4 regions of the Streptomyces sp. CA-179760 genome follow, and region 2 is predicted to be linked to each of the others. Evidence: riboswitches for the same ligand, from Rfam matches in the RefSeq annotation. Region 2 holds a riboswitch; each other region holds the start of a gene.
What was found. A riboswitch is a leader RNA that binds a small molecule or an ion and turns the genes downstream of it on or off. The one in region 2 is predicted to bind cobalamin.

Region 1: another riboswitch for cobalamin. It lies ahead of ACQEV8_RS10045 (cobalamin biosynthesis protein); the one in region 2 lies ahead of ACQEV8_RS33660 (hypothetical protein).
Region 3: another riboswitch for cobalamin. It lies ahead of ACQEV8_RS29495 (ribonucleoside-diphosphate reductase subunit alpha); the one in region 2 lies ahead of ACQEV8_RS33660 (hypothetical protein).
Region 4: another riboswitch for cobalamin. It lies ahead of ACQEV8_RS12890 (prenyltransferase/squalene oxidase repeat-containing protein); the one in region 2 lies ahead of ACQEV8_RS33660 (hypothetical protein).

What each region holds. Positions count from the first base shown of each region.
Region 1 is NZ_JBNJLZ010000001.1:2,246,953-2,254,569, reverse strand. It holds gene ACQEV8_RS10065 (cobyrinate a,c-diamide synthase) at 1-121, opposite strand, end outside; gene cobO (cob(I)yrinic acid a,c-diamide adenosyltransferase) at 121-720, opposite strand; gene ACQEV8_RS10055 (putative cobaltochelatase) at 720-2,747, opposite strand; gene ACQEV8_RS10050 (cobyric acid synthase) at 2,878-4,389, opposite strand; gene ACQEV8_RS10045 (cobalamin biosynthesis protein) at 4,386-5,327, opposite strand; cobalamin riboswitch at 5,428-5,567, opposite strand; gene ACQEV8_RS10040 (hypothetical protein) at 5,714-5,935, opposite strand; gene ACQEV8_RS10035 (anion permease) at 5,971-7,212, opposite strand; gene ACQEV8_RS10030 (lysozyme) at 7,357-7,617, opposite strand, start outside.
Region 2 is NZ_JBNJLZ010000001.1:7,378,523-7,384,735, reverse strand. It holds gene ACQEV8_RS33665 (ferric reductase-like transmembrane domain-containing protein) at 1-533, opposite strand, end outside; cobalamin riboswitch at 739-968, shown strand; gene ACQEV8_RS33660 (hypothetical protein) at 1,182-2,078, shown strand; gene ACQEV8_RS33655 (cysteine synthase family protein) at 2,075-3,097, shown strand; gene ACQEV8_RS33650 (ATP-grasp domain-containing protein) at 3,094-4,347, shown strand; gene ACQEV8_RS33645 (MDR family MFS transporter) at 4,340-5,605, shown strand; gene ACQEV8_RS33640 (class I SAM-dependent methyltransferase) at 5,574-6,213, shown strand, end outside.
Region 3 is NZ_JBNJLZ010000001.1:6,454,269-6,461,885, forward strand. It holds gene ACQEV8_RS29480 (cytochrome P450) at 1-302, shown strand, start outside; gene ACQEV8_RS29485 (GlxA family transcriptional regulator) at 315-1,277, opposite strand; gene ACQEV8_RS29490 (ribonucleotide-diphosphate reductase subunit beta) at 1,526-2,530, opposite strand; gene ACQEV8_RS29495 (ribonucleoside-diphosphate reductase subunit alpha) at 2,587-4,947, opposite strand; cobalamin riboswitch at 5,072-5,200, opposite strand; gene ACQEV8_RS29500 (GNAT family N-acetyltransferase) at 5,253-5,759, opposite strand; gene mctP (monocarboxylate uptake permease MctP) at 5,840-7,468, opposite strand; gene ACQEV8_RS29510 (DUF3311 domain-containing protein) at 7,465-7,617, opposite strand, start outside.
Region 4 is NZ_JBNJLZ010000001.1:2,880,489-2,888,105, forward strand. It holds gene ACQEV8_RS12880 (helix-turn-helix domain-containing protein) at 1-393, shown strand, start outside; gene ACQEV8_RS12885 (SAM-dependent methyltransferase) at 431-1,246, opposite strand; cobalamin riboswitch at 1,486-1,623, shown strand; gene ACQEV8_RS12890 (prenyltransferase/squalene oxidase repeat-containing protein) at 1,737-2,948, shown strand; gene ACQEV8_RS12895 (SCO2322 family protein) at 2,945-3,601, shown strand; gene ACQEV8_RS12900 (energy-coupling factor transporter transmembrane component T) at 3,588-4,715, shown strand; gene ACQEV8_RS12905 (ABC transporter ATP-binding protein) at 4,712-6,361, shown strand; gene ACQEV8_RS12910 (ECF transporter S component) at 6,358-7,197, shown strand; partial or broken gene ACQEV8_RS12915 (cytochrome P450) at 7,387-7,617, opposite strand, start outside.

The DNA of each region.
Region 1 (7,617 bases), 5.1 Mb from region 2:
TGTGCGGGGACACGGCGAGTCCCCGCGCGGCGAACGCGGCCATCAGCCCCGTGGCGACGGTGGTCTTGCCGCTGCCGGAAGCAGGCGCGGCGACCACCAGCCGGGGGACGGAAGAGGACATCACCACTCGATGCCCCTCTGCCCCTTCTGACCGGTGTCCATGGGGTGCTTGACCTTGGACATGTCGGTCACGAGGTCCGCGAAGTCGACGAGCTTCTCGGGCGCGTTCCGCCCGGTGATCACGACATGCTGGGTCCCGGGCCGGTTCCGCAGCACCTCCACGACCTCGTCGGTGTCGATCCAGCCCCAGTGCAGCGGGTAGGCGAACTCGTCCAGCACATACAGCTTGTACGTCTCCGCCGCCAGGTCCCGCTTGACCTGCTCCCAGCCCTCCCGGGCCTTCTCCTCGTTGTCCATCTGCCCGTCGCGCTGCACCCACGACCAGCCCTCGCCCATCTTGTGCCAGTCGACGGACCCGCCCTCACCGGACGCCCCGAGCACGCGCAGCGCGTTCTCCTCGCCGACCTTCCACTTCGCCGACTTGACGAACTGGAACACCCCGATGGGCCACCCCTGGTTCCAGGCCCGCAGCGCGAGCCCGAAGGCGGCGGTGGACTTGCCCTTGCCGACGCCCGTGTGCACGAAGACGAGCGGCCGGTTCCGGCGCTGTCGGGTCGTCAGACCGTCGTCCGGAACGACACTCGGTTGTCCCTGCGGCATTAAGCGGCCCTCCTCGAAGTGCCCTGCACATCCTTGACCAGCCCGGCGATCGAGTCGGCCCGCAGCTCGTCCAGCGTCACCGCGGTCCCGCCCAGCTCGCCCGCGAGCTGCCCGGCGAGCCCCAGCCGCACCGGACCCGACTCGCAGTCCACGACGACGGACGCGACGCCCTCGGCCGCGAACAGCCGCGCCGCCCGCCCGGCCAGGGCGACCGGCTCCGGCCCCCCGGTGGCCCGTCCGTCCGTCACCACCACGACCAGCGGCCGCCGCGCGGGATCGCGCAGCCGCTCCACCCGCAGCACATCGTGCGCGCGCAGCAGCCCGGCCGACAGCGGCGTACGACCGCCGGTCGGCAGCGACTCCAGCCGGGCCGCCGCCGCGTCCACGGACGAGGTCGGCGGCAGCGCGACCTCCGCGCCCGACCCCCGGAAGGTCACCAGACCCACCTTGTCCCGCCGTTGGTACGCGTCCAGCAGCAGCGACAGCACGGCCCCCTTCACGGCGCTCATCCGCTGCCGCGCCGCCATCGACCCGGAGGCGTCCACGACGAACAGCACGAGGTTGCCCTCGCGGCCCTCGCGGGAGGCCTGCCGCAGGTCGTCGCGGCGCACCACGAGCCCAGGACCGGACCGCCCGCGCGCCCGCTGGTGCGGGGCCGCGGCCTGCACGGTCGCCGCCAGGTGCAGCTTGGTGAGGGAGCCCTTCGGACGCCGGGCGCCCGTGGTCCGCCCGTGCTCGGTCCGGGCCCGCGAACGCCGCCCGGCGGCACCCTCGCCGAGTCCGGGCACGCTCAGCACCTTGGTCCGGAACGGTTCGGAAGCGCGCGCGGCCGACTGTTCGCCGGCTCCCGAAGGCTGCGGCTGCGGCTGTCCGTCCTGTTCGGCCTCCGGCCGGGCCTCCTGGTCACCGCCCCGGGGCCCGTCGTCGGGGGCCGGCTGTCCACCGCCCCCGCCCGGCCCGTCCGGCCCCGAGTCCGGGTCCGGGTCGAGGTCCGGGTCAGGGTCCGGGTCATCGTCCCCGGAGAACTCCTCCAGGGTCTCGTCCAGCTTGTCCTCATCGAGGCCCGGCGCGTCGAAGGGGTTGCGGCGCCGGCGGTGCGGCAGCGCGAGCAGCGCGGCCTGCCGTACGTCCTCGGCGAGCACGTCCGTACGCCCGGCCCAGGCCGCAAGCGCCGTAGCGGTCCGGGCCATCACGATGTCGGCGCGCATGCCGTCCACCTCGAAGGCCGCACAGGTCGCCGCGATCTGCCGCAGCGCGTCGTCGCCCAGCCGCACCGACGGCAACAGCTTCTTCGCGGCCACGATCCGGGCCCGTACGTCGGCCTCCTCCTCGGCCCAGCGGGCGGCGAAGGCGGCCGGGTCGTCGTCGTACGCCAGCCGCCGTCGCACGACCTCGACCCGCTGCTCGGGCTCCCGCGAGGCCGCGACCTCGACGGTCAGCCCGAACCGGTCGAGCAACTGCGGCCGCAGCTCGCCCTCTTCGGGGTTCATGGTGCCGACGAGCAGGAAGCGGGCGGCGTGTCGCACGGAGACGCCCTCGCGTTCCACGTACGAGGCGCCCATCGCGGCCGCGTCCAGCAGCAGGTCGACCAGGTGGTCGTGGAGGAGGTTGACCTCGTCGACGTAGAGGATGCCGCGGTGCGCGTCGGCGAGCAGGCCGGGCTCGAAGGCCTTCACGCCCTCGGACAGCGCCCGTTCGATGTCCAGCGCGCCCACCAGCCGGTCCTCGGAGGCGCCGACGGGCAGCTCGACCATGCGGGCCGGCCGGGAGGCGAAGCCCCCGGGCTCGTGCGGTCCGTCCGGGCAGCCGGGGTCGGGCGAGCCGGGGTCGCAGGAGAAGCGGCACTCGGAGACGACGTCCACCTCCGGCATGAGCGCCGACAGCGCCCGCACGGCCGTCGACTTGGCCGTGCCCTTCTCGCCGCGCACCAGCACACCGCCGACCGCCGGTGACACGGCGTTCAGCAGCAGCGCGAGCCGCAGATCGTCCTGGCCGACCACGGCCGTGAACGGAAAGGGGGTGGTCACTTTTCGTCGTCCTCCAAGTCGCCTTCGAGTTGCGGATGGATGTCGGGTCGAGGATGGATCAGGCAGCCGTCCCAGCGTCTCAGGTGGCTCGCGGTCGCCGTGCCGGCGGTCCGCGCCACCGCCACGGTCCTCATGTGGGCGCTCCCGGCGGGACGAAGGGCAGCCCCGACGGCGCGCCGGACTCGATGAGCCGCCACAACGCGTCCGTGTCCGCGTGCTGTTCGATCAGGTCGCCGAGCCGGTCGAGCTGCTCCTCGCGCAGCGCCGCGAACGAGGTGTCCGGCGCCGGTACGAAGCGGCGGCCGGCGGCGGCCGCCACCTCGCGCAGGAAGGCACGCCGAAATCCGTCCGACTCCAGAGAGCCGTGCCAGTGCGTGCCCCAGGCCTGGCCGACCCGGCAGCCGTCCAGGAAGGGAGTGCCACCGGTGACGTCGGCGACCCCGTGGTGGATCTCGTAGCCCTCGACGTGCTCCCCGAGGGCCTCGCCCGCCGGCCGGGTGAGGGTCTTCTCCCGGGCGAACCGCACCCGCACGGGCAGGACCCCGAGCCCGTCGACCTCGCCCCTTCGGCTTTCGACGTCGTCCTCGATGTGCTCGCCGAGGATCTGGAAGCCGCCGCAGATGCCGAGGACCGGCCGCTGTTCGGCGGCCCTGCGCACGAGCGCGTCGGCCAGCCCGCGCTCCCTCAGCCACTCCAGGGCACGGACGGTCCCCCGGGTCCCCGGCACGATGACGAGGTCCGCGTCGGCCAGCTCCTCCGGCCGGTCCACGAACCGCACGACGACACCGGGTTCGGCGGCCAGCGCGTCGACATCCGTGAAGTTGGACATGAGAGGGACCGCGCAGACGGCGACGCGCAGCACGTCCTCGCCGACGGGCGGGGAGACGACGGACTCCCGGACCGTCCCCCGCAGGGAGACGCGCAGCCCGTCCTCCTCGTCGATCCCGAGCCCGTGCCGGAAGGGCAGAACGCCGTAGGTGTGCCGCCCGGTGAGGCCGTGCAGCATGTCGAGCCCCGGCTCCAGCAGGGAGACGTCCCCGCGGAACTTGTTCACGAGGAACCCGGCGACACACTCCTGGTCCTCGCGCGACAGCAGGGCGACGGTCCCGAAGAACGAGGCGAAGACCCCGCCCCGGTCGATGTCGCCGACGACGACCACGGGCAGACCGGCGTTGCGGGCGATCCCCATGTTGACGATGTCCGTCCGCCGCAGATTGATCTCGGCGGGAGAACCGGCCCCCTCACAGATCACCGCGTCATACGTGCCCCGCAGTCGCTCAAGGCAGTCCAGCACCGTCCCGAGCAGCTTCTGCTGCCGTCCGCCGTGATACCCGCGCGCACTGAGCTCGCCGACCGGCCTGCCCAGCAGCACGACCTGACTGCTCTGCTCGCCACCGGGCTTGAGCAGCACGGGATTCATCAGCGCGGTCGGCTCCACGCGGCACGCCTGCGCCTGCATGGCCTGCGCCCGCCCGATCTCGGCGCCCTCCCGTGTCACGAACGAATTCAGGGACATGTTCTGCGCCTTGAACGGCGCGACCTTGACGCCCTGCCGCACCAGCCACCGGCAGATTCCGGCGGTCACGACGCTCTTGCCCGCGTCGGAGGTGGTACCGGCGACGAGAAGCCCACCGCCCGTCATGACGTACGCCCCTTCACGATGTGGCGCGCGGCGACACAGACGCCGAGCGCGAGCCAGCCGACGCGCCTGGACAGCCGTACGGCCCGTTCGATGTCCCGGGTACCGACGCCGCGCCCCGCGCCGTTGAGGACGGGCCGGTGCTCCACGCGCCCGCCGTAGGCCAGGGTCCCGCCGAGCCGCACCCCGAGCGCCCCCGCGAACGAGGCCTCCACGGGCCCGGCGTTGGGACTCGGATGCTTGGTGGCATCGGCACGCCAGGCAGCCACGGCTCCCCGGGGATCGGCCCCGGCCACGGCCGCGAGCACGGCGGTCAGCCGAGCCCCCGGCCACCCCACGACATCGTCCAGCCGCGCGGAGGCCCACCCGTAGCGCCGGTACCGGGCCGACTGGTGCCCGACCATGGCGTCGAGGGTGTTGACGGCCCGGAACCCGAGAAGCCCCGGCACACCGCCGATCGCCCCCCACACGAGCGCTCCCACGACCGCGTCGGAGGTGTTCTCCGCGACGGACTCGACGACGGCCCGGGCGATCCCGTCGGCGTCCAGTGCCTGCGGATCCCGTCCGCACAGATGCGGCAGCCGCGCACGGGCCGCTTCGACGTCCCCGGCCTCCAGGGCGCGCCCGATGGCCAGCGCCTCCCGCGCGAGCGAAGTCCCCCCGACGACGGCCCAGGTGGCCGCACCGGTCACCACGACGGAAGCGGCATCGGACGTACGCACGGCACGCGCGGCGACGGCCCCCAGCGCGACAGCCCCGCCCGCACACACCACGGTGTGCAGCGCGCCCCATCCCCGGTGGTCCCGCCACAACACCCGTTCCACCGCGCCCGCGGCCCGCCCGAACGCGGCGACCGGATGCCCCCGGCGAGGATCGCCGAGCAGCAGATCACCGATCAGACCGGCGGCGGCACCGTACGCGTGGATGCGACCGGCACTCATGGGCTCAGCCGGCCGCGGGGGCGGGCAACGGCGGGGTACAGACCCTGAATCGGCAGCCGAACATGGCGATATGTCCTCACTCAGGGTGTCCACGCCCTGGTTCGACGAGACCGGCGGGGAGAGTTCCTGGCTCCCGGTGAGTGCTACCCCGGTGACAGTGGCGGGACCGCGCCGGACTTTCACCGGCTTCCTCTCCTGCCGCCGCATTGGCCCCGGCAGTCCACCACGGCCGCGAACAGCCGTCAACTTGCCGTTGACCTGCGAGGGGAGAGTGTGGACAAGCCCACACCGCCTGCCTGGCAGGGGGTGCTGACGGCCGCCCCGCACACGGCAACCGGGCGGCCCGGGGCCGAAGCCCCGTGCCGCCCGGTGACAGACGATCGCGGTCAGGCCACGATCAGATAGATCCCGTACCCGACAGCCGCCGCACACCCCGCGAAGCACGCGTACGCACCCGTCACCGCGAGCCCCGCGGACCCGCCCGCCGCCACCGCTCGTTCGCGGCGCGACAGGCCGGTGATGCCGAGGGTGAACAGGCCGACGAGGGTCACGGTGGCCACGAGGCTGACACCGAAGACGGAGCCGAGGGTCGCCCAGTCGATCTTCATCTCAGAGATTCTTCCTTGTCACCGGGTGGGCGGGATCAGACCGGGGTGGTCGTGGTGGAGGGTTCCCGTTCGGCCTGGGCCTGGGCCGGGATCGTGGCGGCCAGTTCCTCGGACGGGCCCGCCGGAGGCGGCGTCACCGCGGCGATCGCGGTGGTCACGACACCCGCCGGCTCCTCGTCGACCTCGTTGACGTTCGTGTGGTCGACGACCTCGCGGCGCGACAGCTTCCAGATCACCGCGCTGGAGACGACCAGGAAGACCGCCACGACCGCCGTGCCCCAGCTCCCGAAGCCGGTCACGTACTCGGCGAGCGCACCCACCAGGGCCGCCGCCGGCAGCGTCAGACCCCAGGCGACGAACATCCGCGTCGCCGTCGACCAGCGGACCACGCCGCCCTTGCGGCCGAGCCCCGCGCCCATCACCGCGCCGGACACGGAGTGGGTGGTGGAGAGGGAGAAGCCGAGGTGCGAGGAGGCCAGGATGACCGTCGCCGCGCTGGTCTGGGCGGCGAAGCCCTGCTGCGGCTGGAGGTCGGTCAGGCCCTTGCCCATGGTGCGGATGATGCGCCAGCCGCCGAGGTAGGTGCCGAGCGCGATGGCGATACCCGCCGAGAGGATGACCCACATGGGCGGGTCGGAGTCGGGGGCGACGGCGCCGCCGGCGACCAGGGCGAGGGTGATGACACCCATCGTCTTCTGGGCGTCGTTGGTGCCGTGGGCCAGCGAGACCAGGCCCGCGGAGGCGATCTGGCCGGCCCGGTAGCCCTTCTTGGAGCCCTCGCCGTCGGCCTTCTTGCCGAGCGAGTACGTCAGCCGGGTGGCGAGCAGCGCCGCGATGCCCGCGACCAGCGGGGCGGCGATCGCCGGGATCAGCACCTTGGTGACCAGGACGTCACCGTGCACCGCGCCGACGCCCGCCGAGGCGATCGTGGCGCCGATCAGGCCGCCCATCAGGGCGTGCGACGAACTGGACGGCAGACCGACGAGCCAGGTCAGCAGGTTCCAGAGGATCGCTCCGACCAGGGCGGCGAAGATGACCTCGGGACGGATTCCGGCCTCGTCGACGAGGCCTTTGGAGATCGTGTTCGCGACTTCGACGGACAGGAAGGCGCCGACCAGGTTGAGGACCGCGGACATGGCCACCGCGATCTTCGGTCTCATGGCGCCCGTGGAAATGGTCGTGGCCATCGCGTTCGCGGTGTCGTGGAAACCGTTCGTGAAATCGAACGCGAGTGCGGTTACCACCACAATCGCGAGGATCAGCGAGAAGCTTTCCATTTACCCAGGCAATCGTTCGGCGTCGTTGGCGGGACGAACGTAGGTAACCCGAGTGAACGGAAGATGAACTGGGAGGGGCGCAGGGGTGTCGGCAACAGAGGGTCGTCATTCCGCCCTGGTGGAGCTGTCCTTGCGCCCCGACGATCAAGTGCCCCTGGCGAACTGTTTCAGTCGATCGAGTGACCCGTCGAAGAGATTCTGATCACCCGGCAGGGTGCCGCTGCCGTTGTCGTACTGCCAGAAGGTCCAGGAGGACCAGCCGGCCGGCAGCGGCCCCGCGCTCGCCGCGTCGTAGCGGGCGACCCACAGGGGGTGGTTCGCGGCAAACGCGCGGCTGTTGCCCGTGCACGTGTTCCACCAGTGGGTGGTCGTGTAGATCGCCGGGCGGCGGCCGGTGAGCCGCTT
Region 2 (6,213 bases):
ATCTTGCCGGTGCCGGAGTCGTACCAGCCCGGCACGAAGGTGTCCGCGAAGCCCACCCACAGACGTTCCGCCCACGCCAGCTTCGTTTCATAGCGCACGAGTTCGGCCGCGAACATCAGCGCGTGCGCGAACATCAGCGCCATCGTCGTCAGGCTCGTGGTGCGGTGCCAGCGTTCCAGTACGTTTCGGGAGACCGGCAGCCGGGTGGGGCGCGGTCCCGACAGCAGCAGACCGAGCACGACCGTGCCCCAGGCCCACAGCAGCCCCGACCAGCCGAACGCCTGGCTGAGCAGGTACATCCAGTAGGTGCGGGGGTCGTCCATGAAGGGCATGACCGCGACGGTGTCCGAAGCACCTGATTCCATGCGCGCGTAAAGGAACGCGAAGACAAGCGCGGTGACCACCGCCGCCGCGGTGGCGTCGGGCAGAGCGGATCGCAGGTCGCCGCGCAGCGCGACGCGGTCACCGGGAGGCCGTTGCCGTCCGGGCGGGGCCGCTGCCCCGTCTTCGTCCGACCTGGCATCTGACAGCATCAGGGCCTCCCGGGCACCGAGGGCACCGCAGGGACGGTGCCCATGTTGCGTGAGGCAACAAGTCTGGCCGAGGGCGCGGTGATCACCGAGGGTGGATCCGGCCAGAGTCGCCGCGACGAGTGGGCGGGGCCCTCCTGGTTCTGACTCGCCCGCACATTCAGGACAACCGTCGAAGGCCCCCTGTCGCGGGGGTACGAGCGCCTCTACGCTGATGCACGCAGTCGGTTCGCGCCTCCCGTCCGTCCGGACGCCCGGTAGCGCGACGCAAGAGGGAACCCGGTGCGAATCCGGGGCTGTCCCGCAGCGGTGAGTGGGAACGAAAGCCGTCATGTCACTGGGCCCGCGTCGGGGCCGGGGAAGAGACGGCCAGTAGGGGTCCGCCCTTTCGGCGGACGTGCCCGCGAGTCCGAAGACCTGCCACTGTGCCCGCGTCCCACGCGGGCTGTGCACGTGACCTCGTGGACTGGGTCGGCGGTTGTGGGCGGTCGTACATCGTGCGTGTGGCCGCGCCTCCTTCCCTGTCGATGTTCAAGGACCGGGACGGAGGAGGGATGTGTGCGTCACCACCCAGTCGGTTCTCTTCGGTTACGCCGCCCCTGGGCCGACGCGCGAACCGGCAGGCCGGGGCCGGCGATGCCAAGGCCAGGCATGCGCCCCCGCCAGGAGCACCATCCGTCGGGCCGCACCGTGTCGGGTGTATGCCACGGCACGCTGGGCGAGCTGTACCAGGGCCCGTTGCGACCAGGCACCGAACCTGAGATCGCGGTGGTGTCCTTTCCCGTGGACCGCCACTCCTGGGTGTACTTCACTCCGAGCGCGGCTGCCGGTCATCCACCGCATGCGCCGCCGCTCGGGGAGAAGTCGGTGGAAGCGGCCCGGCTCTTCCTGGACCACTACGGCCTCGCCTTGCCGCCGGGCGACTGGCGCACCCACTCCGAACTGCCGGTGGGCGTGGGTATGGCCAGTTCCACAGCGGACATCGTGGCGACGTTGCGCTGCCTGTTCCGCGTCTTCTCCCTGCCGTACGACACCGACGTGGTCCTCGGCATCCTGGCTGACATCGAGCGCGCCGACAGTGTCTTCCTCGACGAGTTCGCCCTGTATCTCAGCGGCCGGCACCGGGTAGTGCGGCGACTGGGCCCGGACGTCGGCTTCCACACTGCCTTCGTCACGGAACCCGGCACGGTGGACACCGCCGCCGTCACTCCCCTGCTGCTGGACCACTACCGGCGTCGCGGCGAGGAGTACCAGCGGTGCCTGACCGATCTGGTCAAGGGCTTCGACTCGGGCGACCCGGCTGCTGTCGCCCGTGCCGCCACAATCAGCGCCGCGTTGTCCCAGGAGGTGCTGCCCAAGGCGACCTTCGGCAGCCTGCGACACCATCGTGAGCGGTTCGGCGCCGACGGCGTCTTCGTCGCCCACACCGGGTGCCTGGTCGGCTATCTCTTCGCCTCGCGCCCGCGGGCCGAGGTCAAGTCCGAACTGTCCGCGTTCTTCCACTCGCTCGGCCACCAGTGCACCTTCGCCCAAGGAGGCTACGGGTGATCCACCCCCACATCGCCGACGCCCTGAAAGTCCCGGACCTCGTCCGGCTCACCGATGGCCTGGTCCTGCTGCGGTTCGAGTCGATGAAGATCTACTCGGCCCTGGCCGCCGTCCGCCGTCTGCTGGAACGGGGCACGGTCCGTCCGGGCCAGACGCTGATCGACAGCTCCAGCGGGATCTACGCCTACGCCCTCGCACTGGCCTGCCACCGGTACGGCATGCGGTGCCACATCGTCGCGTCCACCACCGTCGACGCCATCACCCTCGCCCAGCTGGAGATCCTCGGCAGCACGGTGGAACAGGTCAGACCGTCGCGGAACCTGAAGCTCGACCAGGAACTCCGGGTGCGAAGGGTGCGCGAGATACTCGCCGAGCGCCCCGGCCACCACTGGATGCGCCAGTACCACGACGACGTCCACTTCCTCGGTTACCACGAGGTCGCCGACCGGATCGCGGCGGAGTTCCCGGCCACACAGCTGACCGTCGTCGGCGGGGTGGGTTCCGGAGCCTCGACCGGCGGCATCGTGGAACGCCTGCGCACCAGGGACCCCTCCGTGCGTCTGGTCGGCGTCCAGCCCTTCGGCAGCGTCACCTTCGGCAGCCAGGACCATCACGATCCCGAAGCGATCATCGCCGGCATCGGCTCGTCGATCGTCTTCGACAACGTCCGCCACCATCTCTACGACACCGTGCACTGGCTGGACTTCACCCACGCCATGTCCGGCGCTGTCGCCCTGCTGCGCGAGCACGCCGTGTTCGCCGGACTGTCCACCGGTGCCGGCTACCTGACGGCGACGTACGAGGCCCGCCGCCACCCCGACCGACTGCACGTGGTGATAGGGGCCGACACCGGACACCGCTATGTGGAGCGTGTGTTCGGTCGGCACTCCGAGGCCCTGGATCCGGCCGCGCTGAAGCCCGTCGAGGTCCGCGGTCCGCAGGAGATGACCATGCCGTGGTCGAGGATGACGTGGCAGCGCACTCCCTGCCCGGCAGACTGGAAGGAGAGTGCCGCATGACCGTGGCCTGCCTGGAGTCACTCACCTTCGGCCTCGGAAATCTGGTCCGCGCCGCCGACCTGCTCGACGAGCGCCTGTTGCTCCTGACCCGAGACCCCGGCTACTACGCCTACGAACTGGACAGACTGCCCGCCGACGCCCTCGACGTCGTGGTGACCGACACCTTCGACGTGGAGCGGGTCGCCGCTCTGCTGCGGAGCACCCCGGGGCTGCACGGGCTGATCAGTTCCACCGACACCTGGACCCTGGCCGGCGCCGCCCTCACCGATCGCCTCGGCCTGCCCGGACTCGATCCAGCCGTCCTGCGGCTGACCCGGGACAAGGCCGCCGTACGCAACCGGCTCCACGACGCGGGTCTCACACGCGGAAGGGCCGTCGAAAGCGCAGGCCCGGACCGCGAGGCACGCGGGCTGCTGCTCAAGGAGGTGGAACTGCCACTCGTACTCAAGGACACGGCGGGCACCGGGAGCCAGAACGTTTGGCTGGTCCGTGACGAGGGCGAACTCGACGCGGCGCTGGCCGAGGCGGTCGGCCGGGACCTGAAGGGACGGTTGTTCGCCGAGCCCTACTTCAGCGGCCCGGTGTACAGCGCCGAGACGCTCACCTGGGCCGGTCGCACCCGGCTGCTGGGCGTCTCCAGCCGGCTCATGTCACCGGAGCCGCACTTCCGGGAGGAGATCACCGCCTTCCCCGTCGCCTTCCCTGACCCGCAGCGGACATCGCTGGAGCGTTGGCTCGATCGAGTACTCGCCGCCATCGACTACACCGACCGGTTCGCACACGTGGAGTTCGTGCTGACCGCCGACGGCCCGGAGGTGGTGGAGGTCAATCCCCGCATCGGGGGCGCGCTGGTCGGGGAGGGCATGTGCCGCGCACTCGGCGTCAACGTGTACGAGGCGATGATCGAGGCCGCACTCGGCCGCCGCCCCCGCCTCATGGACGCGGACCTGCCCGGTGGCCCGGCCGTCGCCTTCGTCCTCGGCTATCCGGCCGCACCCGGCCTGTTTGCCGGCGTCGCCGGGCTCGACCGGTTCGCCGGCATGCCGGGAACGCCCGCCTGGTATCCGGTCAAGCAGTCCGGCGACCGCATCGAGCACCTGAGCGACAGTCGTGGCTACGCGGGCATCGTGTACGCCGAGGCGGAGACCGCCGAACTCGCCACCCACCGCGCGGTGGCCGCCGCGGGCGCCCTGCGTGTGCTCACCGACCCGCTCCCCGACCCGGCCGGCCGGGAGGCGCCCGGTGGGTGAGCGCACCACCCCTGAACCCGGTCTGCGGGCCTCGCTGTTCCCGCTCACCGGCCCGCTGCGGTTCCTCCTGCTCAGCTCGTTCGTAATTCCGCTCGGCAGCTTCATGGTCCTGCCGTTCATGTCGGTGTTCCTGCACGAACGGCTCGGGATGGGGCTCGGCACGGTCGGCGTCGTCCTGGCCGTGGCATCGCTCGTGCAGTTCTCCGGCGGCATCGTCGGCGGGGCCCTCGCGGACCGGATCGGGCTGCGCCGCACGATGCTGTGGGCACTCGTCGTACGCACCGCCGGTTTCGCCGGGCTCCTGCTGGCCCTGCGCTGGCCGCCCCTCGCCATCTGGGCGCTGGTCCTCACGTGCTGTGGTGCCGCGCTCTACCTGCCCGCGAACAAGGCATACCTGGTGCACGGAGTCGACGACGAGCGCCGCCCGGCGTTCCTGTCGGCGGGCAACGCGGCACTCAACGCGGGGATGGCCGTCGGCCCACTGATCGCCGGGCCGTTCGTTCTTTCGTCGCCCGGCTGGTTGTTCGCGGCGGTAACGGCCCTGTTCCTCGCGGTCAGTGCGGGACACGCGCGGCTGCCCACAACAGACGGGGAACGTACCGATTCGCGCGAAACGGCCCCCTCGGGTCTCCTGGCCGGGATGGCACTCCTGCCGTTCGCCGCCAACGCGCTGGCCTTCTACCTCTACTTCCACTTCCAGCACTTCCTGGCGGTGTACGCCGTGGAGCGCGCCTCCAGCGCGTTCTACAGCGTGGTGCTGCTGCTCTGCTTCACGCTGGTCATCGTCGTACAGCCGCTCGCGTCCGGTCTGATCCGGCGCATGCCGTACGCCCTCGCCCTCGCGGTCGGGTTCGTGGGCCTGGCGGCGGGCATGGCCGTGCTGGCGGCCGGTACCCGGGCGGCGCTGCTGGCGGGCGGGGCACTGATCACCCTGGGCGACATCGTGCTGTTCCTGAAGAACGACCTGGAGGCACTGCGCCGCAGCCCCCGCTCCGACGCCGTTGTTTTCGGTCAACAGCGGATGGCCGCGGGCCTGGGGGCCTGCGCGAGCGGCGTGCTGGGCGGGCAGTTGTACGACTTCGGCGAACGGGCGGGACACACCGGCTGGTTCTGGCTGCTGGCAGCCGCCCAGTGCTTGCTGCTTCCCCCTCTGCTGCTCACGCTGCGCCGTCGCACGGCGCGGCGCCCTGTCCCCGACGGCGACCATGAAGGAGCACTGACGCGCGATGACACGGACGGGCGGATTCCAGGACGATGACTTCTGGACCGAGTTCCACGACTTCCTCTTCTCCGAACAGCGCCATGAGCAGGCCGAGGAACTGCTGGACACCTCTCACCTGCTGGCCTTCCCCGAGGGATCACGCGTGCTGGACCTGTGCTGCGGGCCCGGGGTGTTCACCGTGCCGCTCGCCCGCCGCGGTCACCGCGTGACCGGAGTGGACCTGAGCCCGGCCATGCTGGACCGGGCACGCAAGCGGTCGGCCGACGCCGGTGTCGAGGTGACGTACGTGCGGGCCGACGCACGCGAGTACGAGGCAGCGGGCGGGTTCGATGTCGTCCTCAACATGTTCACCTCGTTCGGGTACTTCGAGGACCCCGCCGACAACGCGCGCGTGCTGCGCACCATGTACACCTGCCTGGCTCCCGGCGGAACGCTCCTCCTGGACCTCGCGGGGAAGGAGCTCCTGGCCCGCAGGGTCACCCCGCCCAAGGTGGTGCGACGGGGCGACGACGTGATGGTGCAGACCGACACCGTGCTGGACGAGTGGGCGCGGCTGTGCAGCGAGTGGGTGCTGGTCCGGGGCGAGCGGGTGACGCGGGCCACGTTGACGTGGTTCGTGTACAGCGCCGTGGAGCTGCGGCGGA
Region 3 (7,617 bases), 920 kb from region 2:
TCGTCTACAGCCCGTACGCGATCCAGCGCGACGCGAAGTCGTACGAGCGGAACCTCGAGTTCGACCCCGACCGGTGGCTGCCGGACCGGGTCAAGGACATCCCGAAGCACGCCATGAGCCCGTTCAGCACGGGCAACCGCAAGTGCCCGAGCGATCACTTCTCGATGGCCCAGCTGACGCTGATCACGGCGGCGCTGGCCACGAAGTACCGGTTCGAGCAGGTGGCCGGTTCGGACGACGCCACGCGGGTCGGCATCACGCTCCGGCCGAACGACCTGCGGGTGCGGCCGGTGCCGAGGTGAGCGGCAGGTGGGTCAGGCCGCTTCGGGGCCTCTGAACGTGCGCCGGTAGGCGTTCGGCGTGGTCCCGACCGCCCGGACGAAGTGGTGGCGCAGCGTGGCCGCGTTGCCGAACCCCGTTCGACCGGCGATCGCGTCCATCGTCTCGTCCGTCGCCTCCAGAAGCCGCTGGGCCAGCAGCACGCGCTGGCGCAGGACCCAGCGGTAGGGAGTCGTCCCCGTCTCCTGCTGGAAGCGGCGGGCGAAGGTGCGCGGGGACATGTGGGCGTGGGCGGCGAGCTGCTCGACGGTGACCTCCTCGTCGAGATGGCGCTCCATCCACGCCAGTACGTCGCCGATCGTCTCGCCCTCGGGGTGGGGGAGCGGGCGCTCGATGTACTGGGCCTGGCCGCCGTCACGGTGCGGCGGTACCACCATCCTGCGGGCGATCTTGTTGGCGACCTCGGAGCCCTGCTCCTTGCGCACCAGGTGCAGGCAGGCGTCGATGCCGGCGGCTGTGCCGGCGGAGGTGATCACCGGGTCCTCGTCGACGTAGAGGACGTCCGGCTCGACGACCACGCGCGGGTACTGCCGGGCGAGGTCCTTCGCGTGTTTCCAGTGCGTGGCGCAGCGGCGGCCGTCCAGCAGCCCGGCCGCGGCCAACACGAAGACGCCGGAGCACACGCTCAGCACCCGGGCACCGCGGTCGACCGCGCGACGCAGGGCGTCCAGGAGCTCCGGGGGAAAGTCCCGGTACGCGTAGGTGTGCCCGGCCGGCACGGCGATGAGATCGGCCGTCTCCAGCCGCTCCAGGCCGTGCTCGGCCTGGAGCGAGAGGCCCGAGTTCATGCGCAGCACCGGGCCCTCGGCCGAGGCGACGGCGAAGTCGTAGACCGGCAGGCCTTCGTCGCTCCGGTCGGTGCCGAAGACCTCGCACACCACACCCAGTTCGAAGGGATTCACGCCGTCGAGCAGGGCGACGGCCACGTTCTGGAGCATGTCTCCAGTGTGCCTCGCCCGTGGCAGTAATTCGAGGGCCTACGGCAGTACTGCCACTGACGGTAAGGAGTCATCGGCGCGACAGTGGTGTCCATGGAAACGAACCAGGTACAGACACTCATCGCAATGATCTTCGTACTGGGGACGCTGGTCCTCCTGGTCCTCCCATCAGTGATCGGCATCGTGCGCGACAGGCGCGTCGACCGTCAGATCAGGGAGGCCCAGGAGGCCCGGGAGAGCGAGCGGGCTCAGAAGTCCTCGTCCAGGTCGACGGTGCCCTCCACCGCCACCTGGTACGCCGAGGGGCGCCGCTCGAAGAAGTTGGTCAGCTCCTGAACGCCCTGCAGCTCCATGAAGGAGAAGGGGTTCTCGGAGCCGTACACCGGAGCGAAGCCGAGCCGGGCGAGCCGCTGGTCGGCGACGCACTCCAGGTACTGCCGCATCGACTCGGTGTTCATGCCCGGGAGGCCGTCACCGCACAGGTCGCGCGCGAACTGCAGCTCGGCCTCGACGGCCTCCCGCAGCATGTCCGTGACCTGCTGCTCGAGCTGGTCGTCGAAGAGCTCCGGCTCCTCCTTGCGGACGGTGTCGACCACCTCGAAGGCGAAGGACATGTGCATCGTCTCGTCCCGGAACACCCAGTTGGTGCCCGTGGCCAGGCCGTGCAGCAGGCCCCGGCTGCGGAACCAGTACACGTAGGCGAAGGCACCGTAGAAGAACAGGCCCTCGATGCACGCCGCGAAGCAGATCAGGTTGAGCAGGAACTTGCGGCGGTCGGCCTTGGACTCCAGACGGTCCAGCTTGTCGACCGAGTCGATCCACTTGAAGCAGAACTCGGCCTTCTCACGGATCGACGGGATGTTCTCGACGGCGTCGAACGCGGCGGCGCGGTCCTCCGGGTCGGGGAGGTAGGTGTCGAGCAGCGTCAGATAGAACTGGACGTGCACGGCCTCCTCGAAGAGCTGCCGGCTCAGGTAGAGCCGCGCCTCGGGGGAATTGATGTGCTTGTACAGCGTCAGCACGAGGTTGTTCGCGACGATCGAGTCGCCCGTCGCGAAGAACGCCACCAGTCGGCCGATGAGGTGCTGCTCCATCGGGGTCAGCTTGGCGAGGTCGGCGACGTCCGAGTGGAGGTCGACCTCCTCCACGGTCCAGGTGTTCTTGATGGCGTCCCGGTAGCGCTCGTAGAAGTCCGGGTAGCGCATGGGGCGCAGGGTGAGCTCGAAGCCGGGGTCGAGGAGATTCTGAGTCATAGCAGTCGGCGCGAAGCGCCGTCCTCCAGGGGTGGCGGTCAGGTGGCGGGTGGGAATTACTGGCAGGCTTCGCAGGACTCGGGGTTTTCCAGGGAGCAGGCGACCGCTTCGGGGTCCGGGGTGGTGGCCTGCGCGGGGACGGCGGCCTGTGCCGCGCGGGCGATGCGGGTCGCCGGGCGCGAGCGCAGGTAGTACGTCGTCTTCAGCCCGGCCTTCCAGGCGTACGCGTACATCGAGGAGAGCTTGCCGATGGTCGGCGTCTCCATGAAGAGGTTCAGGGACTGGGACTGGTCCAGGAACGGCGTCCTGGCCGCCGCCATGTCGATCAGGCCGCGCTGCGGGACCTCCCACGCCGTGCGGTAGAGCGCCCGTACGTCCGCGGGGATCCAGGCGAAGTCCTGCACCGAGCCACTCGCCTCGCGCAGCGCCTCCCGGCTGCGGGCGTCCCACACGCCGAGCCGCTTCAGCTCGTCCACCAGGTAGGAGTTGACCTGGAGGAACTCACCGGACAGCGTCTCGCGCTTGAACAGGTTGGACACCTGCGGCTCGATGCACTCGTACACGCCCGCGATGGAGGCGATCGTGGCCGTGGGCGCGATGGCGAGGAGCAGGGAGTTGCGCATGCCCGTCGCGGCGATGCGCTCGCGCAGGGCCGCCCAGCGCTCGGGCCAGGTCAGCTCCACGTCGTAGTGGTCGGGGTGCAGCACGCCCCTGGCCGTACGGGTCTTCTCCCAGGCCGGCAGCGCGCCGTTGCGCTCGGCCAGGTCGGCGGAGGCCTCGTACGAGGCGAGCATGACGCGCTCGGCGATACGGGTGGAGAGCGCCTTGGCCTCGGGCGAGTCGAAGGGCAGGCGCAGCTTGAAGAAGACGTCCTGCAGGCCCATGGCCCCGAGGCCGACCGGACGCCAGCGGGCGTTGGAGCGGCCCGCCTGCTCGGTCGGGTAGAAGTTGATGTCCACGACCCGGTCGAGGAAGGTCACGGCCGTACGGACGGTCTCGTCCAGCCGCTCCCAGTCGATGTCCCCGCGGGTCTGGTCGACGAAGGCGCCGAGGTTGACCGAGCCCAGGTTGCAGACCGCCGTCTCCCCGTCGTCGGTGACCTCGAGGATCTCCGTGCAGAGGTTGGAGGAGTGCACGACGTGGCCCGGCTCGGCCGTCTGGTTGGCGGTGCGGTTAGAGGCGTCCTTGAAGGTCATCCAGCCGTTGCCGGTCTGCGCGAGGGCGCGCATCATGCGGCCGTACAGCTCACGGGCCGGCAGGGTCTTCTTCGCCAGGCCCTTCGCCTCGGCCGCCCGGTACGCGGCGTCGAACTCCTCGCCGAACAGGTCGACCAGCTCGGGCACGTCCGAGGGGGAGAACAGCGACCACTGTCCGTCGGCGTTGACCCGCCGCATGAACTCGTCCGGCACCCAGTGCGCGAGGTTCAGGTTGTGGGTACGGCGGGCGTCCTCGCCGGTGTTGTCGCGCAGTTCCAGGAACTCCTCGATGTCGGAGTGCCAGGTCTCCAGGTAGACCGCGGCCGCGCCCTTGCGGCGGCCGCCCTGGTTCACGGCGGCGACCGACGCGTCGAGGGTCTTCAGGAACGGGACGATGCCGTTGGAGTGGCCGTTGGTGCCCCGGATCAGCGAACCGCGGGAACGGATACGGGAGTACGACAGTCCGATGCCGCCCGCGTGCTTCGACAGCCGCGCCACCTGGTGGTACCGGTCGTAGATCGAGTCCAGCTCGTCCTTGGGGGAGTCGAGGAGGTAGCAGGACGACATCTGGGGGTGCCGGGTGCCGGAGTTGAAGAGGGTGGGGGAGGAGGGGAGGTAGTCGAGGCGGCTCATGAGCCCGTAGAGCGCGGCGACCTCGTCGACGGACTGTGCCGTGTCGTTCTCGGCGAGACCGGCGGCGACACGCAGCATGAAGTGCTGGGGCGTCTCGACGACCTTGCGGGTGATCGGGTGGCGGAGCAGGTAGCGGCTGTGCAGGGTCCGCAGGCCGAAATAGCCGAAGCGGTCGTCGGCGGCCCGGTCGATCAGCGCGTCCAGCCGGGCGGCGTGCAGGCGCACGAACTCGGCGGTCCGGTCGGCGATCAGGCCCTCCCGGTGGCCGACCGCGACGGACTCGGTGAAGGAGGTGACACCCTGCGAGGCGGCCTCGGCGCGGATGCCGATCGTCAGCAGCCGCGCGGCCAGCCGGGAGTAGGCGGGGTCCTCGGAGATGAGGCCGGCGGCCGACTCCGTCGCGAGCTCGCGCAGCTCCGTCTCGTCCGCCCGCGCGGACCGGCCGCGCAACGCGGCGGCGGCGACCCGGCCGGGGTCGGCGTCGGGGAGATCGGCGGTCAGCTCGGTCAGGGTCCGCAGCAGCGCGGCACCGGGGCCGTCGTGCTCTTCTTCGGAAGCTGAGACCGGTTCGGCTGGCGCGATGGTCACGTGGGGCTCTCCCTCGCTCGGCAAGGGGCCTCGCGCAGGGCAGGGGGCAGCACACGAGCGCACACGGCGTCGCGTCCACCGGCCCATTCCACGAGGCCCGGACGTCAGGGCGCACCTGCCGGACGGCCGGTGCGCGCTGTCGACAGGTCCTCGGACTGACGCCCATACGTGTACGAACACGTATGGGTACACCGTTGCGGGACAGTTCCGGATTCGCACCGGATTCCCCTGCGGCGACAGCGAGCACGAGCATACATCTTGTGTCGGGTTCCGGTGGCACCCCCAGATGTTGTGTCGCGCTGGTTTCAGAGCGTCAACTGGTAGGTGAGGAGAGTGATGTCCGCCAGGTGCGGGACCGGGTTCCAGTCGCGCTCGGGAGTGCGGGTGAAACCCAGGCGTTCGTAGATGCGGTGGGCTGTGCGCATGGTGCGCTGGGTCGACAGCACGATGCGGACGCAGCCGGGCGTGGCCCGTGCGCGGTCGACACAGGCGCCTACGAGGGCCTCGCCGGTGCCGCGGCCGCGGGCGGCGTGCGAGACCGCGAGCATCCGTATCTCGGCCTCTCCCGGGCCGGCTATGTCGGCCATGGGGCCGCCGGACGGTACGAAGGTGACGCCGCCGAGGAGGGTGTCGTTCTCGACGGCGACCAGGACGTCGGCTGCGGCTGCCCGTCCGGCGACGTCTCGCAGTTCGTGGAGGTACTCGTCGCTCTCGCCGAAGTCGAGGAGGCCGTCGGCGAGATAGGCGTGGGCCGTCATCTCGCCGAGGGGGCCGTACTCGGTGGGCTTCACGCGCCGGATCAAGGTGTCCATGGCGTGAGTGTGTACGACAGCGGGCCGCCGGTGTGGTTGATCACCGGCGGCCCGCTGCGGATGTACGTGCCCGGTCGGTTCTAGTGGGCGGAGCCCGCGGTGGCGGGCGGGAGTTCCGCCTGGACCCCCGGGTCGCCCGCGTCGGCCGTGTAGTCCTCCGGCTTGGTCTCGTCGATGCCGTCGGGGGCCTTCAGAGCCTTCAGGACGAAGGTGAGGACCACCGTCACCACCACGTTCAGGACGAACGCCGTGAGACCGATGTAGCCGATCTCACCGATGCCGGGGATCTCCTTCGAGGAGCCGCCGAAGTGCTTCTGCGTCGGCGAGGCGACCCCGTACGCGGCGGCCGTGCCGTAGACCATGCCCACCGCCCAGCCCGCGAGCAGCGCCCAGCGGTGGAACCAGCGGGTGAACAGGCCGCCGACCAGGGCCGGGAAGGTCTGCAGGATCCAGATGCCGCCGAGCAGCTGGAAGTTGATGGCGACGGTCTTGTCCATGGTGAGGACGAAGGCCAGCGCGCCCACCTTCACCAGCAGGGAGACCAGCTTGGAGACCTTGGTCTCCTGCGCCGGCGTGGCGTCCGGCTTGATGAAGTCCTTGTAGATGTTGCGGGTGAAGAGGTTCGCTGCCGCGATGGACATGATGGCCGCCGGCACGAGAGCTCCGATGCCGATCGCCGCGAAGGCCACGCCCGCGAACCAGTCCGGGAACATCGTCTCGAACAGCTGCGGAATCGCCAGCTGCCCGTTCTGCACCTTGATCCCGGCCGCGATCGCCATGAAGCCGAGCAGCGCGAGCAGGCCCAGCATCAACGAGTACAACGGCAGGATCGTGGTGTTGCGGCGGATCACCTCACGGCTGCGCGAGGACAGCGTCGCCGTGATCGAGTGCGGGTACATGAACAGCGCGAGCGCCGAGCCGAGCGCCAGCGTGGCGTACGTCCACTGCCCCGCCTCCGGCGGCACCAGCGCCCCGCGCGCCGCACCCGTCGCCGGGTTGGTCTGGCTGTACGCGTCGCCCGCCTTGGCGAAGATCTCGTCGAAACCGCCCAGCTTGATCGGGATGTAGATGATCGCCACCGCGATGACGATGTAGATCAGAGTGTCCTTGACGAAGGCGATCAGCGCCGGGGCACGCAGGCCCGAGGAGTACGTGTAGGCCGCCAGCACACCGAACGCGATCAGCAGCGGCAGGTCCTTGATGAACCAGTTGGTGTCCTCGCCGCCGCCGACGCCCATCACGTCCAGCACGGCCTGGATGCCGACGAGCTGGAGCGCGATGTACGGCATGGTCGCGAGGATGCCGGTGACGGCCACGGCCAGGGACAGGCCCTTGGAACCGAAGCGGCCGCGCACGAAGTCGGACGTCGTCACGTACCCGTGCTTGTGGGACACCGACCACAGGCGGGGGAGGAAGGTGAAGATCAGCGGGTAGACCAGGATCGTGTACGGCACCGCGAAGAAACCGGCCGCGCCCGCCGCGTAGATCGCCGCCGGAACGGCCACGAAGGTGTACGCCGTGTACAGGTCGCCGCCGAGCAGGAACCAGGTGACCCAGGTGCCGAACGACCGGCCGCCCAGACCCCACTCGTCGAGGCTGTTCTCGTTCTCGGCCTTGCGCCACCGCGAGGCCAGGAAGCCCATGGCCGTGACGAGCAGGAAGAAGAAGATGAAGACGGCGAGCGCGACGCCGTTCACGCCGTCCTTCACCGCGCACCTTCCTTACGGGCGCGCTGGTCACGCTGCCACAGCTTGTAGGCGGTCATCGTCAGCGCGGTGGAGATGAGCACCCACGCCATCTGGTACCAGTAGAAGAACGGGATCCCGATGAAGGCCGGGTCGGTCTTCGCGTACGAGCC
Region 4 (7,617 bases), 4.5 Mb from region 2:
CGGCAGCGGATCCTGCACCGGCAGCCCGGCGCGGCCCGGCTCTGGGCCGTGATCGACGAGGCGGCGCTGCGGCGCCCGGTGGGCGGGCCGGAGGTGATGCGCGCCCAGCTCAGGCATCTCATCGAGGTCTGCCGGCTTCCGCAGGTCACCGTCCAGATCCTGCCGTTCGTCTCCGGAGGTCATGCCGCGGAGGGCGGTCCGGTCACCATTCTGCGGCTGCCCGGCGGCCAGTTGCCCGACGTGGTCTACCTGGAGCAGCTCACCACCGCGCTCTATCCCGACCGGCCGGCCGACATCGAGCGCTACTGGGACGCCATGAACCGGCTGGTGGTCGAAGCCGAGTCACCTGACGAGACTCCGACCATCCTGCACCGCATATTTCAGGAGACCTGAGTAAGACCCCCGGGTTCAGCCGGGGTCGGCGGGCGGTTCAGCGCTTGAGGGCGACACCGCCGTACTGGTGCACCTCCGCCGGCAGGCCCAGGGCCTCGGCGTCGGGACGCCAGCGCGAGCAGGACGTGACGCCCGGCTCCAGCAGCTCCAGGCCGTCGAAGTAGCGGGCGATCTGCTCGGGGCTGCGCAGGATGTACGGGATCGAGCCGCCGTCGTTGTACTGACCGATGGCCCTGAGGTAGTCCTCGCTGGTGTCGGTGCTGTCGTACTGGACGAGGTAGCTGCCGGGCGGCAGGGCGTCCACCAGCTCCGACACGATCGTACGTGCCTCGTCGTGGTCCTCGATGTGGCCGAGGATGCCCATCAGCATGAGCGCGACGGGCTGGTCGAAGTCCAGCGTCTTACCGGCTTCCCGGACGATCGTGCTCGGCTTGCGCAGGTCGGCGTCGACGTAGTTGGTGACGCCTTCCGGTGTGCTGGTGAGCAGGGCGCGGGCGTGGGCCAGCACCAGCGGGTCGTTGTCGACGTAGACGATCCGGCTCTCCGGGGCCACCCGCTGGGCGATCTGGTGGGTGTTGTCCACGTTGGGCAGCCCGGTGCCGATGTCCAGGAACTGGCGGATGCCCTCTTCGGCGGCGAGATGGCGTACGGCGCGGGCGAGGAAGTAGCGGGCGGCGCGGGCCCCGGTCTCGATCCCGGGGAAGATCTCACGGAACGCGTCACCGGCCACCCGGTCGACTTCGTAGTTGTCCTTCCCGCCCAGCCAGTAGTTCCAGATCCGCGCCGATTGCGGAACCGAGGTGTCGATCTTGGAGAGCGGCTCCTGCTCGGAGTTCCCCGCCTGATCAGTCATGGACGCTCCTGCGTGTGGTCGTGGAGCTTCACGTTAACCGTTTTGCCTCACGGACAGGATCAACTCCTCGGCGTGGTGGAGCAGTTCGCCCGGGAGCAGGTCCTGGTGGAGGACACCGACAGCCGAGCCGGGGTGGTCTGGAGCATGGCCGAGTTCATCCAGAGGCCAGCGGGGCAGGCCGCCGCACCGAGAAGTCTCCCCGGTGGTGCGGTCGGCATGGGGGGGCGAAGCTACCCTCGGGCGTTTTCGTAGGTGCGGGTACAGTAGGCGGGTCGTCATCACCCGTACAGGGAGAAGCCGGTGCAATTCCGGCGCTGACCCGCAACCGTAACCGCCCTGCCAGGCGGGAGCCGGATCGCCCGTACGGATCGTGACCGGCTCACGTGCCCGGCGCCCGCCGGTGCACGGCACCGTCGAGGTATACGGAGCCGAGCCGCCGGGGGTGTCCCGTGCTGCCCGGCTCCCTCACAGGGAGAGGCACCCGCCGATCATGAACGTCCGCCGCAGGGCCGCCGCCGTCCTGGCCGCCGCCACCGTGATCGGCACCGCCACGCCGGCCGCCGCCGCACCGTCACCGACTCCGTCCCAGGCGTTCCCCTCCGCCCTGTACGGGGGCAAGGACCCCAAGTTCGACGGCGTCTGGCGCCAGTCGCTCGCCCTGCTGGCCCAGGACACGGTGGGTGAGAAGCCGGCGGCGAAGTCCGTGGAGTGGCTGGTCCGGCAGCAGTGCGCGGACGGCGGGTTCGCCCCGTACCGTGCCGATCCGGCCGCGGCGTGCGACGCCAAGACCATGGTGGACAGCAACCAGACGGCCGCGGCCGTCCAGGCCCTCGCCGCGCTCGGCGGGCACGACGCCGTCACCGGCAAGGCCGTCGACTGGCTGAAGTCCGTACAGAACGAGGACGGTGGCTGGGGCTACGCGCCCGGCGGCGCCAGCGACACCAACTCGACGTCCGTCGTCATCGGCGCGCTCGCCGCCGCCGGTGAGAAGCCGGACCAGGTCGAGAAGGGCGGAAAGTCGCCCTACGACGCCCTGCTGAAGCTCGCCCTCCCCTGCGGCGGGGACGACGACGGCGCCTTCGCGTTCCAGCCGGACAAGAAGGGCGAGCTGACCGCCAACGCGGACGCCACGGCGGCCGGTGCCCTCGGCGCCCTCGGCAAGGGCATGGTGGTGGAGGCGGGCAAGAAGTCCGACGCCACGTGCACGGATCCCTCCACGCCGCGGCAGGCCGCAGCCAACGGTGCCGCGTACCTCACCCAGACCCTCGCCGAGGACGACAACCACCTCACCTCCGCCCTCGCCGGCTCGGCCCCCCAGCCCGACCACGGCAACACCGCCGACGCGGTCGTGGCGCTCGCCGCGCAGGGCGAGACCGCGCAGGCCGAGAAGTCCCTGGGCTGGCTGGAGAAGAACTCCACGACCTGGGCCGCCCAGAACGGTCCCGCCGCCTACGCCCAGCTGATCTTCGCCGCGCACGCGACGGGCGCGAACCCGCGCGACTTCGGCGGCACGGACCTGGTGAAGCAGCTGAACGCGACGGGCCCGGCCCCGCAGGCCCCCGAACAGCCCTCGGCGACCGACACGAAGAACGACTCGGAGTCGGGCTTCTTCGGCGTCTGGTGGTACGTCGGGGTCTGCCTCGTCGCCGGTATCGGCATCGGCTTCCTCTTCACCGGCCGCAAGAAGAGGCAGCAGTCGTGATCCGCCGTGCCGTTCTCCTCCTCCTGGCCACGCTCCTGCTGAGCGTGGGAGCGGGCGCGGGCGCGGGGGCGGGCGCGGCCCAGGCCGCCGGCTACCGGTACTGGTCGTTCTGGGACCGCGACGGCGACCGCTGGGTCTACGCCACCCAGGGCCCGTCCCTGGCCCGCCCCTCGGACGGCGACGTCCAGGGGTTCCGCTTCGCGGTGAGCGAGGACTCCTCCGAGGCGGCCCGGCCGCGCGGCGCGGCCGACTTCAAGACCGTCTGCGCGAAGACGCCCGCGCAGGACGGCAAGAAGCGCGTGGCGCTCGTCATCGACCCCGGCGCCAAGGCGGACGCCCCCCAGGGCGAGACCCCGCCCCCCGCCCGGACGGTCTGCGCCCGGGTCTCCCCCGACGCGACCACGGCGGAGGCCCTCGCGACGGTCGCCAAGCCCCTGCGCTACGACACCAACGCCCTGTTGTGCGCGATCGCGGGGTATCCGAAGACGGGCTGCGGCGAGCAGGTGGCGAACTCCCGGCAGTCGACACCGGCGGCGAAGAAGAACACGTCCGACGACGACGGCCCGTCCCTGGGCCTGCTGGCGGGCATCGGCGTGGTGGCGGTCCTGGGAGCGGCCGCGATGTGGCAGGTACGTCGGCGTGACCAGGCTTAGCAGCGCGGACCGGCTCAGCGACGCGCCCTCCCACCTCCGGCCCCGGCGCCGGGCCCCTCTGCACCCCGGCGCCTGGTGGCTCTGGTCCCTCTCCCTCGGCACCGCGGCCACCCGCACCACCAACCCCCTGCTCCTCTGCCTCCTCATCTCGGTCTCCGCCTACGTCGTGGCGACCTGCCGCCCCCCGACCCCTTGGTCCCGTTCCTACGGCGCCTTCGTCAAACTCGCCCTCGCCGTCCTGGTCGTCCGGCTGCTCTTCGCGATCGTCCTCGGCTCCCCCATCCCCGGCACGCACACCCTCGTCACGCTCCCCGAGGTGCCCCTCCCGGACTGGGCCCAGGGCATCCGCCTCGGCGGCGAGGTCACGGCCGAGGCCCTCACCTTCGCGTTGTACGACGGCCTGAGACTGGCCACCCTGCTCGTCTGCGTCGGAGCCGCGAACGCCCTCGCCAACCCCTCCCGCCTCCTCAAGTCCCTCCCGGGCGCCCTGTACGAGATGGGTGTCGCGGTCGTCGTCGCCCTCACCTTCGCGCCGAACCTCATCGCCGACGTCCAGCGCCTGCGCGCCGCCCGCCGGCTGCGCGGCCGTCCGGACAAGGGCGTCCGTGGCCTGCTGCAGGTGGGTCTCCCGGTCCTGGAAGGCGCGTTGGAGCGCTCGGTGTCCCTGGCCGCCGCGATGGACGCCCGCGGCTACGGCCGTACCGCCCAGGTCCCGGCCGCGGTCCGCCGTACCACCGCCGCCCTCACCCTCGGCGGTCTGCTCGGCGTCTGCGCCGGAACGTACGGGCTGCTCACCGCCGAAGGCGCCACCTACGGGATGCCCGTCCTGCTCGTCGGTCTCGCCGCCGCCCTCGCGGGTCTCCGGCTCGGCGGCCGGCGGTCGCCGCGCACCCGGTACCGCCCGGACCGCTGGGACGTGCGCGCCGTGCTGGTCGTCGCCTCCGGCGTGGCGGTCGCCGCGCTGCTCGTGCTCGCCGCCGTCCGGGAGCCCGCGGCCCTGCACCCCGGCGTGGTGCCGCTCGTGGCCCCCACACTCCCCGTCTGGCCCGCGGCGGCGATCCTCCTCGGTCTGCTGCCCGCGTTCGTCGCCCCCGAGCACAAGGAACCGTCATGATCCGCTTCGAGGATGTCTCCGTGACGTACGACGGTGCCTCCGGACCCACCGTCCAGGGCGTCGACTTCGAGGTCCCGGAGGGCGAACTCGTCCTCCTCGCCGGCCCGTCCGGCGTCGGCAAGTCCACCGTCCTGGGCGCGGTCAGCGGGCTCGTGCCGCACTTCACCGGCGGCACACTGCGGGGCAGGGTCTCGGTGGCCGGACGCGACACCCGCACGCACAAGCCGCGCGAACTCGCCGATGTCGTCGGCACGGTGGGCCAGGACCCGCTCGCCCACTTCGTCACCGACACCGTCGAGGACGAACTCGCCTACGGCATGGAGTCCCTGGGCCTCGCCCCGGATGTGATGCGCCGCCGCGTCGAGGAGACCCTCGACCTCCTCGGCTTGGCCGACCTGCGCAACCGCCCGATCGCCACCCTCTCCGGCGGCCAGCAGCAGCGCGTCGCGATCGGCTCGGTCCTCACGCCGCACCCCGGCGTCCTCGTCCTGGACGAGCCGACCTCCGCCCTCGACCCCGCCGCCGCCGAAGAGGTCCTCGCGGTCCTCCAGCGCCTCGTCCACGACCTCGGCACCACGGTCTTCATGGCCGAACACCGCCTGGAACGCGTCATCCAGTACGCCGACCAGGTCGCCCTGCTACCGGCCCCGGGCGCGCCCCCGGTCGTCGGGCCCCCGGCCGAGGTGATGGCGGTGTCCCCGGTGTACCCGCCAGTGGTCGCCCTGGGCCGCCTGGCGGGCTGGTCCCCTCTACCCCTGACGGTCCGAGACGCCCGCCGCCGGGCCACAGACCTACGGCACCAGCTCTCCCTCAAGGGGCGCGGGGAACTGCGCGACAAGCCACAAACCACCCGCGCCCGCCAACCCTCCACACCCCCCACCCTCCTGGGCGAAGTCCAAGCCCTCTCAGTAAGCCGCGCCCGAATCCAAGCCCTGACCCACATCGACCTCACCATCACCCCCGGCGAAACCATCGCCCTCATGGGCCGCAACGGCGCAGGCAAATCCACCCTCCTCAACTCCCTCGTCGGCCTCGTCACCCCCACCTCCGGAACCGTCCGGCTCGGCGGAGCCACACCCCACCGCACAGCCCCCAAGGACCTCGTCCGCAAGGTAGGCCTGGTCCCCCAGGAACCCCGCGACCTGCTCTACGCCGACACCGTCGCCGCCGAGTGCGCGGCGGCAGACCAGGACGCGGGAGCAAACCCCGGCACCTGCCGCGCCCTGGTCACCGAGCTGCTCCCGGGCGTCACCGACGACACCCACCCCCGGGACCTCTCGGAGGGCCAGCGCCTCGCCCTCGCCCTGTCCGTCGTACTGACCGCCCGGCCCCCGCTGCTCCTGCTGGACGAGCCCACCCGGGGCCTGGACTACGCGGCGAAGGCCCGCCTGGCCGGTGTCCTGCGCGAGCTGGCGGAGGAGGGGCACGCCATCGTGCTGGCGACGCACGACGTGGAGCTGGCCGCCGAGATCGCCCACCGGGTGGTGCTCCTGGCCGAGGGCGAGGTGATCGCGGACGGCCCGACCGCGGAGGTCGTGGTCTCCTCGCCGTCCTTCGCCCCGCAGGTCACCAAGATCCTGGCCCCGCAGCACTGGCTCACGGTCTCCGAGGTCCGCGCGGCCCTCCAGCCCGGGACCGATTCGTGAGAGCCCAGCGCCAGGCCCGGGCCGTCCGACTCGGCCCCCGCTCCCTCACCGCCCTGATCCTGGTCAGTGCCGTAGGGGTGGCCGCTTTCTGCTGGCCCTTCATCGCCCCGCCCACCTCACAGCTCAGCGCCCACGCGCAGGACGCGCCCTGGCTCTTCGCGGGCCTGCTGGTACTGCTCGTGGCGGTGGTGGCCGCCGCGATCTCCGAGTCCGGCCTCGGCCCGAAGGCGGTGGCGATGCTCGGCGTGCTGGCCGCCACGGGTGCCGCCCTGCGGCCGATCGGCGCCGGTACCGCCGGGATCGAGCCGATGTTCTTCCTGATGGTGCTGAGCGGCCGGGTCCTCGGCCCGGGCTTCGGGTTCGTCCTCGGCTCGGTGACGATGTTCGCGTCCGCGCTGCTCACGGGCGGGGTGGGCCCGTGGCTGCCGTTCCAGATGCTGGCGATGGGCTGGTTCGCGATGGGCGCGGGCCTGCTGCCGGGCCCGGACCGGCTGCGCGGCCGTGGCGAGCTGGTGATGCTCGCCGGTTATGGCTTCCTCGCCGCCTTCGCCTACGGCACGGTGATGAACATGGCGGGCTGGCCCTTCATGAGCGCCCTCGCCTCGAACGTCGCCTTCGACCCGCAGGCGACGGTCCCCGCCAACCTGGCCCGTTTCCTCGCGTACTGCCTGGCCACCTCGCTCGGCTGGGACCTGGGCCGGGCGGTCGTCACGGTCGTCCTGACGCTGACCCTCGGCCCGGCGGTGCTCAGGGCGCTGCGCCGCGCCACGCGCCGGGCGGCGTTCGAGACGCCGGTCACGTTCGACGCGCCCACGGCAGTGAAGCCCCCCACATGACCCACGTCACGTACGAAGCGAGGCCGTAGGGACAGGCCCCGGTCACAGGGTGGAACCTCACCGCCTCATGCGGCCCGGCCTAGTAAGAGGGGCGTTTGCGGGCAGGGGCCGAGCCCTGTTCTCTGGACGACCAGGCGGCGGTCCCCTGATCCCCGGGGCCGCCGCCTTCTCCGTGCCCGGCCCGGTACGTCAGCCCGTGCTCACCCGGAGCTCCTTCACGCCGTTGATCCACGCCGACCGCAGCCGGCGCGGATCGTCGACCAGTTTCATGCCCGGCATGGCGTCGGCGATGGCGTTGAAGATGAGGTCGATCTCCAGCACGGCGAGGGACTTGCCCAGGCAGTAGTGCGGGCCGCCCCCGCCGAAACCGAGGTGCGGGTTGGGATCGCGGGTGATGTCGAAGTCGTCCGGCTCGTCGAA